2 linked regions of the Thalassospira sp. TSL5-1 genome follow. The protein of the gene in region 1 interacts with the protein of each later gene in a pairwise test. Links are inferred from orthologs where the notes say so. Each region holds a gene or a part of one and is shown on either strand. Other genes may lie near its edges.

Region 1 (5,294 bases):
GGCATCAATTTCCAGGGCGGTTTCGCAAGTCGGACGCCAGTCTGCCACCGTGCCCATACGCGGGTCAGGGCCGATATTCTTGTCATCAGCACGCCTTAACATGCGCTCACAGGAGCGTTGGAACGCAACCAGGGCAGGCTGCATGTTATCGCTTTGCCAGCCATCCAGGTCGGTAAAACGGGCAGGGGACAGGGTTAAGTGATCCGGCTTTTCAGACGGGGTAATATATTGGGAAATTTGCGGCCAAAAAAACCAAGCTGCACCGCCCGCCGCCAGAAGGACGATAAAGCCGACAAAAATGCCACTCAGCAGGGAAGAAGATTTGTGGGTCAAAAAAGCCGCCATCTAACAGACCGGAACCAAAAAACCATACCGGCACAGTGTCGCCAGAAACGGTTAAAAAACCAAAACCAGATGCAATAAATTTCAGCAAAACCCGGCCGATTACGCACAAAAAAGGCGGATCTGCACATAACAGACCCACCTTTCAATCAAGATCAAACCCTGAAAATTTGAAACCCGCGATCAGCCTTCGTTATCAGGAGTTTCGGTCGCAACAAGCAGCCAGTTCGGATCGGAACTTTCCAGATTGCGTGCAAAGGTCCAAAGATCTTCCGCCTCGATAACCTCGTTTGGATCACCGGAAATAATATCCCCGGCCTGATTGCGCACAATCGAGACTTCTTCGGAGACGAATTTCACCGTGATATAAGCGGTTCGCCCTTCGATATTCGCATCATCAATAACGGCTGATTTAATGCCGACCAGGGTTGTTTCTTCATGCTCGTTACTGGTGGCGCGGGCATCAATCGCGCTGGAAAAATTCTTGTAAACCTCGGGCGAAAGCAGGGAATTGAGCGTATCCTTATCCCCTTTGGCAAAGCTTTCGACAATCATTTCAAAAGCCATGCGCGCGCCATTGAGGAATTCCTGCTGGCTAAAGGAACCATCCGCAAGCTGGATTTGTGTTAAGGCCGGATTGGATACCGAATTATCAGCCGCATTACCCTTATGCGAATCAGGCAAACGGTAAACATTGTCGCTGCCTTGTGCGCCAGAATTATCACGCGGCGACACGCCGTTTGCATCATCCCGGGTGCGACGCCCGTAAATATCGGTTGGACCCTGCTTCTCATTGCCGGTTTTGCGGCCCAGCACACTGCGCAGGCGCAAAATCAAAAAGACAGCAATCAGGGCAAATAGAATAATATCAAAATATTGCAATTCCGGACTCATGCTTTTGGGGTGTCGACGGACGGCAACCGCCATCATACAGCCTGTGTAGGTGAAATGGTATGGCCTTATCTGAATGCAAGGGCAACTATCCAACCAGGAAAAATGTGATCAACTTCACCAGAACATCGATAAACGTGTTAAAACAAGATCAGATTGCTGGCGCGATGCCGCATTTTTGTCCAGTTATGTCGGTATCGCAATAGCTTGACAGCATTTGATACAAAATGTTGCGTTAAAGACAATTCTGTTTGTTTACAAATAGCCAGCGCCAGACGGAGCAATTATGGGCTTTATTCTTTTTGGCATTTTTGTCGTCGTACCGATTATTGAAATCGCTGTTTTTATTCAGGCCGGCGAGTTGATCGGTTTATGGCCGACCATTGCAATTGTCATCTTAACCGCCATTCTTGGCACATCCCTGATGCGGGTTCAGGGCCTGCAAACCCTGGCCCGCGCCCAACAGGAGTTGGACCGTGGCGAAATGCCGATAGGTCCACTTTTTGATGGTGTCTGCATTCTGATTGCCGGGATACTGCTGTTAACGCCAGGCTTTGTCACCGATACAATTGGTTTTCTGCTGCTTATTCCGCCCCTGCGCCGTGCCATTGGCGCCGGTGTTATTCTGAAATTGATGAAATCGGGTAAAATGCGCATGTCATTTGGCGCAAATGCACGTCAGGGCAGGCGTCAACCAGGTGGTAATCCGTTTGGGTCTGGCGGCCCGTCTTCATCTGGTGGACAACATCGCAGTGGAAGCGGTCCGATCATTGATGGCGATTACGAAGATCTTGATCAGCGCAATGGCAATTCTAATGAAAAGTCATCTGAGCCGGATGATCAAAATCGCAACCTGCCGCCCCGTGATTAATACCATCTGGATTACTGGATACCGGTCCGATAGCCAATATCGGACATGCAAAATCCAGCATATCCAGCATACAAGGTCGGGTCACAAACCCGGCCTTTTTTATGTAATCATCAGGTTTAAAAACCATCCCTTTAACCCGGCATGATCATCACAACAGGCAAAAACAGCTTTGCCCGCGCCTTGATCTTGCCCGTCTGTTCCAGACATGCTAGGCCATCAGGCGTTATTTCGTAAGGCCCTTGCGGGCATCGAACCTTTGGTGTCAGAAAAAAGCCGGTTTCGCGACAGGTTCAGAAAGAAAAGGTGAGAAAAGGTCACATGCCAGCATCTCGCCTGACCAGAAGGAGGCGGCTTTTTTCTGACCAATTCCAGGATTTGAGGGAGTTATCTTTTAATGGCTGAAAATACCACCGGTGCAGAAGGCACGGACGCAGCAGCACAACAGCAGGCTGGCAATCCGATTACCATTCATGCCCAGTATATCAAGGATTTGTCATTTGAAAATCCGAATGCGCCGGAAAGCGTTGCCCTGCAACAGCAGCCCAAAATCAACATTGATGTTGATGTGCAGGCCCGGACAACCGAAGACCAGCGCCTGCATGAAGTTGTTCTGAAAATTGATGTTCAGGCAGAAGTGGCCGAAAAAGTTGCCTTCATTGCCGAACTGCAATATGGCGCTGTTGTCACCCTGAATGTGCCCGAGGAACACCGCCTGCCGGTTCTTCTGATCGAAGTTCCGCGTTTGCTGTTCCCCTATGCGCGTAAAATCATCGCCGATCTGACAGCCGATGGCGGTTTCCCGCCGCTAATGATGCACCCGATCGATTTTACCGACCTGTTTCGTAAAAAATACGCGCAAGCCGCTGAAAGCACCCCAGCCGGTAACGCCTGATTTATCGAATTAGATATTTATAAAATATCTTAAAATGAAAAACCCCGCTTTTCACGGCGGGGTTTTTTGTATCTTGGTTGTTCCAATATTCTAAAATAAAAATCAGAATGGCTTTCCAATGACCATAAAGACAATAATGATCATCAGGATCGTCGGCACTTCGTTCAGGATACGAAAAAATTTTGCCGGTTTGGTATTAGCACCGGCCTCAAAAGCCCGACGGTATTTTGCCAGCATCATATGGGTGATGGTCATCAAAATCACGCATAGAAGTTTCACGTGAAACCAGCCTTCGGTCATGGCACCGGTAACGCTGATCAAATACCCACCAAAAAGCCAACTGGCGATCATCGCCGGATTCATAATTGCGCGCAGCAGACGACGTTCCATGACCTTGAATTTTTCATCGGCTTCGGAACCGGGTGCCACATCACAATGATAAACATAAAGACGCGGCAGATAAAGCATACCCGCCATCCAGGCAATGATGCTGACGACATGTAGTGATTTGATAATGCTATATAAATCCATCGATCTCTCGGTTTTGATTTTTCAAAGCAGTCAGATCAATGTGCGGAACCCGGCTGTTTCGCCGTTGCGCAAACATGATCATCCGGGCACCACCAGCCACGGGTCTGGGCACTATCACTGTCCGTTCCATTTTGGTCGAGGGCTGTTTGTGTGTCCTGAATCACATTAACAAGACCGGTAATAAATTTGGGATGCGAACACACCGTTCTGACCCGTTGGTAAACCGGTATGTTCAAATGATCAGCGATTTCGCGATATTCGATATCCAGTTCCACCAGAGTTTCGGAATGTTCGGTTACAAATGCAATCGGAACAATCACCAAGGGCACGCCATCTTTGCCGGCCCGTTTGATTTCATCCTCGGTCGAAGGGCCAATCCATTCCATCGGACCCACCCGGCTTTGATAGCTGACAAGCCAGTCAAGACCCGGAATGGCCATTTCATCCACCACCGCCTGCGCCGATTTTTCAATTTGCGATTGATACGGATCTTTACGTTTCGTAATCACGGCCTTGGGCACACCATGAGCCGAAAACAACAGGCGCGGAGCGCCCTTATTTTCTGCCAGGGCCTTTTCATAGCCTTCACGTACCATATCGGCCGTGGCACTGACAAAACCAGGATTGGTCGGATAACAACAGGCCGTTTTCATCGGCACATTCAAACCGGCATCACGGCAGGCCCGTTTCCAATCCTTAACCGATGATCCGCTGGTTGTTGTGGAAAATTGCGGATAAAGCGGCAGCAGAATCATTTCATCGGCACCCCAGGCCTTAACCGCCCGGACGGTTTCATCGGCAAAGGGTTTCCAATAACGCATGGCAATGAAACAACGATTATCAAAACCGTCATCAAGGTCGTTCAGGCTGGTTTCCAGGGCATTGGCCTGATCCTGCGTCAGCTCCAGCAGCGGCGATTTACCGCCAAGATGGGCATAAATCTCCTGGGCGACTGGTTCACGCCGCGATGAAATCAATTTTGCCAGCAAAAACCGGAACGGATTGGGCAGGCTGATAATGGCCGGGTCATTAAACAGATTGAACAAAAACGGTTTTACGGCATCAGGGCCATCCGGACCACCAAGATTAAACAGGATGATGGCACGTTTTTTTTGAACTTGATCGGGCATAGACAAAATCCTTCCGGCATTCCGCCAGGGCGAAATGCACTATTTGGCCGTAAATCAAAAAATCCGCTCTGGTCCTGCGCACAGGATGACAGGAACCCTCAATAAAGCAATGAAGTTGCGTTTCATTACGAATTGATTTTTCCAATGGATTTCATTGATTAAAAAATTCACGCACCCCGGCGAATGAATTCTACCAGTTTCCCAACATTTTCAGGGGAGGTTTCGGGGGTAATCCCATGACCCAAATTGAAAATGAAAGGCCCTTTGCCCAGTGTATCAAGAATACGGCGGGTTTCGGCCAACATTTCATCACCGCCCGTAATCAGATACATCGGATCAAGATTGCCCTGAACCGGACCCAGTTTTTGCAGATTTTCGGCAACCCATTTCAAAGGAACGCCGCTATCCAGACCAACAGCATCCACCCCGGTCAGGTTTTTGAAATCCATCAGGTGCAAACCCGCACCCCTTGGAAAGCCAATGACCGGCATATCCGGGTGCACGGCCTTGATGCTTTCAACAATCTTGCGGGTTGGTTCGATTACCCAGCGATGGAAACCATTTTCAGACAGGACACCGCCCCAGGTTTCAAAAAGCTGAATGGTTTCAGCCCCGGCCTTGATCTGAGCCAGCAAAT
Region 2 (4,522 bases), 550 kb from region 1 along the record:
TCGGGATTGAGGCCGCGCGAAGCGGGCCGAACGCGGATATGTCCGCCATAGTATCCTCCTCCTGAGGCATGCAGTCGCCGGGATTTGGCCGTTTTCCGATCACGCGACATGCTTGGGCTACTTGCCCGAATATCAAAAATGTAAGGGTGACACCCTATGGTTTTATCATAAAACGTTTTTGCGCGTCGCTCAAGGGCCAAAAACAGGGATGTTTGACAGGGAATGACACGAATGTGTGCATTACAAATGCAAGTTAGGTGTTCGTTCCGTTGACAGATCAAAGTCAGGGTTCTATCTGTGATCGGGCCCGGTATTATCCCGGAACCCGTCTGTTTGTTATTTTCATTTTATCCAGGAACGTTTTAATGCTCGGCGTCATTGCCCGGAAAATTTTCGGTTCAGCTAACGATCGTGAAATCAAAGCCCTTCGGGCCACGGTCGAGCAAATCAACGCCTTGGAACCCGAGGTCGAGAAACTGTCTGACGAAGATCTGCGCGCCCGCACCGATTGGCTGCGCGATCGTCTCAAAAATGGCGAGACTCTTGCCCAGGTTCTGCCCGATGCCTATGCCACCGTCCGCGAAGCGGCAAAGCGCGTGCGCGGCGAACGTCATTATGATGTGCAGATGACGGGCGGTATCGTTCTCAATGATGGCAAAATTGCCGAAATGAAAACCGGTGAAGGTAAAACGCTGGTTTCCACCCTGCCGGTTTATCTGAACGCGCTTGAAGGCAAGGGTGTTCATGTGGTGACGGTCAACGATTATCTCGCACGCCGCGACGCCGAATGGATGGGGCAGGTTTACGGTTTCCTTGGCATGTCGGTGGGTGTGATCATGCACGGCATGACCGACGACCAGCGCCGGGCGGCCTATCGGTGTGATATTACCTATGCCACCAATAACGAACTGGGCTTTGACTATCTGCGCGATAACATGAAATTCCGTCTGGAAGACATGGTTCAGCGCGAATTCAACTATGCCATCGTTGACGAAGTTGACTCGATCCTGGTTGATGAAGCCCGGACCCCGCTGATCATTTCCGGCCCCGCTGAAGACAGTTCCGCCATGTATCAGGCGGTGGACCAGCTTATTCCCAAGCTGAAAGACGAAGATTACGAAAAAGATGAAAAAGCCCGTGCCGTTACCCTGACTGAAGAAGGGACGGAGCATGCCGAACAGTTATTGAAAGAAATGGGAATCCTGACCGAAGGAACCCTTTATGACATCAATAACATTCATCTGGTGCATCACACCAACCAGGCCTTGCGGGCACACAAGCTGTTCCAGCGCGATACCGACTATATCGTCAAGGACAACAAGGTTGTCATCATTGACGAATTTACGGGTCGCATGATGGAAGGCCGTCGTTATTCGGATGGCCTGCACCAGGCGCTGGAAGCCAAGGAACGGGTTGAAGTCCAGAACGAAAACCAGACCCTGGCCTCGATCACCTTCCAGAACTATTTCCGTCTGTATCCGAAGCTGGCCGGCATGACCGGTACGGCCATGACCGAAGCCGAGGAATTTGAAGAAATTTACGGCCTGAAGGTTGTTGAAATTCCGACCCATCGTCCGATTGCCCGTAAGGATTATGACGACGAGATTTATCGGACCGCCGCCGAAAAATGGGAAGCGATTGCCGATCTTCTGGTGGAATGCCACGGTCGTGGTCAGCCGGCCCTGGTGGGCACGGTGTCGATTGAAAAATCGGAAATGCTGAGTGCGCTGTTGAAAAAGCGTAACATTCCACATGAAATTCTGAACGCCAAGCAGCACGAACGTGAAGCCTATATCGTGGCCCAGGCCGGTGCGCCGGGCGCGATCACGATTGCCACTAACATGGCCGGTCGCGGGACGGACATCAAGCTGGGCGGTAACGTTGAAATGCGGGCCGAACTGGAATTGGTCGATGTCGAGGATTCCAAGCGCGAAGCCGGTATTGCGCGCCTGCGTGAAGAAGTCCTGGCAGACCAGCAAAAGGTCCATGAAGCTGGTGGCCTGTTTGTGATCGGTACCGAACGCCACGAATCGCGTCGTATCGACAACCAGTTGCGCGGCCGTTCCGGTCGTCAGGGTGACCCGGGGGCATCGAAATTCTTCCTGTCGCTGGAAGATGACCTGATGCGCATTTTTGGGTCCGAGCGCATGGATAGCATGCTGCAAAAGCTGGGTCTGGAAAAAGGCGAAGCCATTTACCATCCCTGGATCAACAGGGCGCTGGAAAAAGCCCAGCAAAAGGTTGAGGGCCGCAACTTCGACATTCGTAAGAACCTGTTGAAATTTGACGATGTCATGAATGACCAGCGTAAGGTTATTTATGATCAGCGCCGCGATTTGATGCAGGCCAAGGATGTGGCCGAAGACGTTGCCGAAATGCGTTCCGAGGTGATCGAGGGCTTGGTGGAACGTCATTGCCCGGAAAAGGTTTATCCGGAACAGTGGGAAGCCAAATCCCTGCATGAAGAATGCCTGCGCCTGTTCGGCCTTGATCTGCCGGTCGAAGACTGGATCAAGGAAGAAGGCATTGATCCGTCGATGGTACATGAGCGCATTGCCAAGGCTGTCGAGTCCAAAATGGCATCCAAGGTTGCCAATTATGGGGCAGATATCATTCGACAGGTTGAAAAAAGCCTGCTGCTGCAATTGCTTGACCAGTCCTGGAAAGAGCACCTTTTGGCGTTGGACCATTTGCGTCAGGGCATTGGTCTTCGGGCCTATGGTCAGCGCGACCCGCTGAACGAATTCAAGCGCGAAGCCTTTAACCTGTTTGAAGAGATGCTGGGAATGCTGCGCGAACGTGTGACGCAAATGCTTTCGCATGTTGAATTGCAGTCCGCCCCGCGCCCCGAGGATCTCGAGCCGCGCCAAACGCAGGAAATGCACGAGAACCATCCGTCGCCTGAAAGCGACCCGACGGCCGCAACCGCCGCCGAGGAACGGGTGCAGGAAACCGTGCAGTCCCGTCAGGCCGGTGGCACGGTGGACCCGAACAACCCTGCAACCTGGGGCCGCGTTTCGCGCAATGCACCGTGCCCGTGTGGGTCGGGCAAAAAATATAAACATTGCCACGGTCAGGTTTCGTAAGATCCGGCTTGTGAAATGAACGAAAAAACGCGCTGCCTTGTGGGGAGCGCGTTTTTTTGTGTCTTGATTTACGGTGCCTGGATTATTTCGCTACCTTGATGGGGGCGACCTTTGCCAGAAACTGGTCAATCGGCTTTGTCACACGCGCATCGCCGGTTAAAAATGTGCCCAGGGCCACCACCGTGCCGACATGGCTCATATCGGGGATTTTAACCAGTGTAGCGTTGGGGGCCAATTTGGCCAGGCGGATGGAATTGCGCGGCAAAACCGTGTGGTCAGCTTCTCCGGTGATCAGCAATAGGGGCGGCATGGTCGCGAGGTCCTGATTGACCGGCTGGCTTTCCCTTCCCGGCGTGTCGTCAAAGGCGGAACGGGTGCTTTCTACATCATAGGGATAAAAATCATAGGGCCCGGACAGGCCGATGATGCCAGCGATATCATCGCGGGTTAAGCCGACCTTTTGCAGAAAGGTTTGCCGTGCGACAAGCTGCATGGCGTTATAGGCTCCGGCACTATGCCCGGCCAGTATCAGTTTTTGTCCACTGATATCGGCAGGATGTTCCTGGGCAAAGGCCTTTGCAGTTTTGACTGCCTGTGCGCTGTCCTGAACGAAGGCCGGGTACGTCACCTTGGGGGCCAGCCGGTAATCGGGGATGGCAACGGCATAGCCCATGTCGGTAAATCGTTTTGCAACAAAGGCATATTTGGCCTTGTCGCCCGACCGCCACGCGCCGCCATAAAACCAGATCATTAACGGTGCCGGGCGCTGTGCCCTGGTTGGCAGGTAAATATCCATTTTTTGCCGGGCATCGGGGCCATAGGGCAGGTCGGTTATGGCCGGTTTGATGTCACCGGCCTGCAGGCTGTTAAAGGCACCAAGACGGTCACATCCGGCAAGCAGCAGGGTCGCCATCAGGGCGTTGGAGGCAAGAACAAGCAAACGGGGACGGGGCATGGCAGACTTCATGGTTATGGATTTGTTTTATATACGCGAAAAATCATTAAAAGGATTGCATCCCCTCTTGGCGCGGCATCGTCGGCACGATAAAACCGTGTCATGACAGTTCAAAAACCAGATAGCGGCTGCATGTCAGTCGATTTGCGTCAGGGCCGCGTTCCTGAACGTACCGTATTTGTCAGTGCCGTGGCACTGGTTGATATTGATCACCGTGTGCTGATTGCGCAGCGTCCGGAAGGCAAATCCATGGCCGGGCTGTGGGAGTTTCCCGGGGGTAAGGTTGAACCCGGTGAAACCCCGGAAATGGCCCTGGTGCGCGAGCTGAAAGAAGAGCTTAATATTGACATTACCGAAAGCTGCCTGGCCCCTTTTACCTTTGCCTCTTTCACCTATGACGATTTTCATCTGATGATGCCGCTTTATTTATGCCGTGTCTGGAAAGGCGAAATTCGCCCGATGGAAGGCCAGCAGGTGAAAT

The links. The genes of interacting proteins can lie anywhere in the genome.
Region 2: the proteins of secB (region 1) and secA interact in binary tests that used the Escherichia coli proteins (3 or more experiments, as listed by UniProt). The link is inferred for Thalassospira sp. TSL5-1 from one-to-one orthologs.

The regions. Positions count from the first base shown.
Region 1 is NZ_KV880638.1:165,536-170,829, forward strand. What follows is about bases 1,428-4,247. They hold secB (protein-export chaperone SecB), read left to right. Parts: upstream 1,428-2,498; coding sequence 2,499-2,996; downstream 2,997-4,247. Other genes in these bases: LF95_RS10300 (FxsA family protein), read left to right, coding at 1,520-2,104; hemJ (protoporphyrinogen oxidase HemJ), read right to left, coding at 3,099-3,527; hemH (ferrochelatase), read right to left, coding at 3,563-4,247. Also shown: LF95_RS10290 (murein transglycosylase A), read right to left, coding at 1-333; LF95_RS10295 (Tim44/TimA family putative adaptor protein), read right to left, coding at 526-1,236; more of hemH, read right to left, coding at 4,248-4,657; hemE (uroporphyrinogen decarboxylase), read right to left, coding at 4,825-5,294. UniProt on the Escherichia coli protein: One of the proteins required for the normal export of some preproteins out of the cell cytoplasm. It is a molecular chaperone that binds to a subset of precursor proteins, maintaining them in a translocation-competent state.
Region 2 is NZ_KV880638.1:714,052-718,573, forward strand. What follows is about bases 1-3,286. They hold secA (preprotein translocase subunit SecA), read left to right. Parts: upstream 1-365; coding sequence 366-3,086; downstream 3,087-3,286. Other genes in these bases: LF95_RS12795 (hypothetical protein), read right to left, coding at 1-49; LF95_RS12805 (alpha/beta hydrolase), read right to left, coding at 3,169-3,286. In the rest of the region: more of LF95_RS12805, read right to left, coding at 3,287-4,041; 8-oxo-dGTP diphosphatase MutT, read left to right, coding at 4,174-4,522. UniProt on the Escherichia coli protein: Required for protein export, interacts with the SecYEG preprotein conducting channel.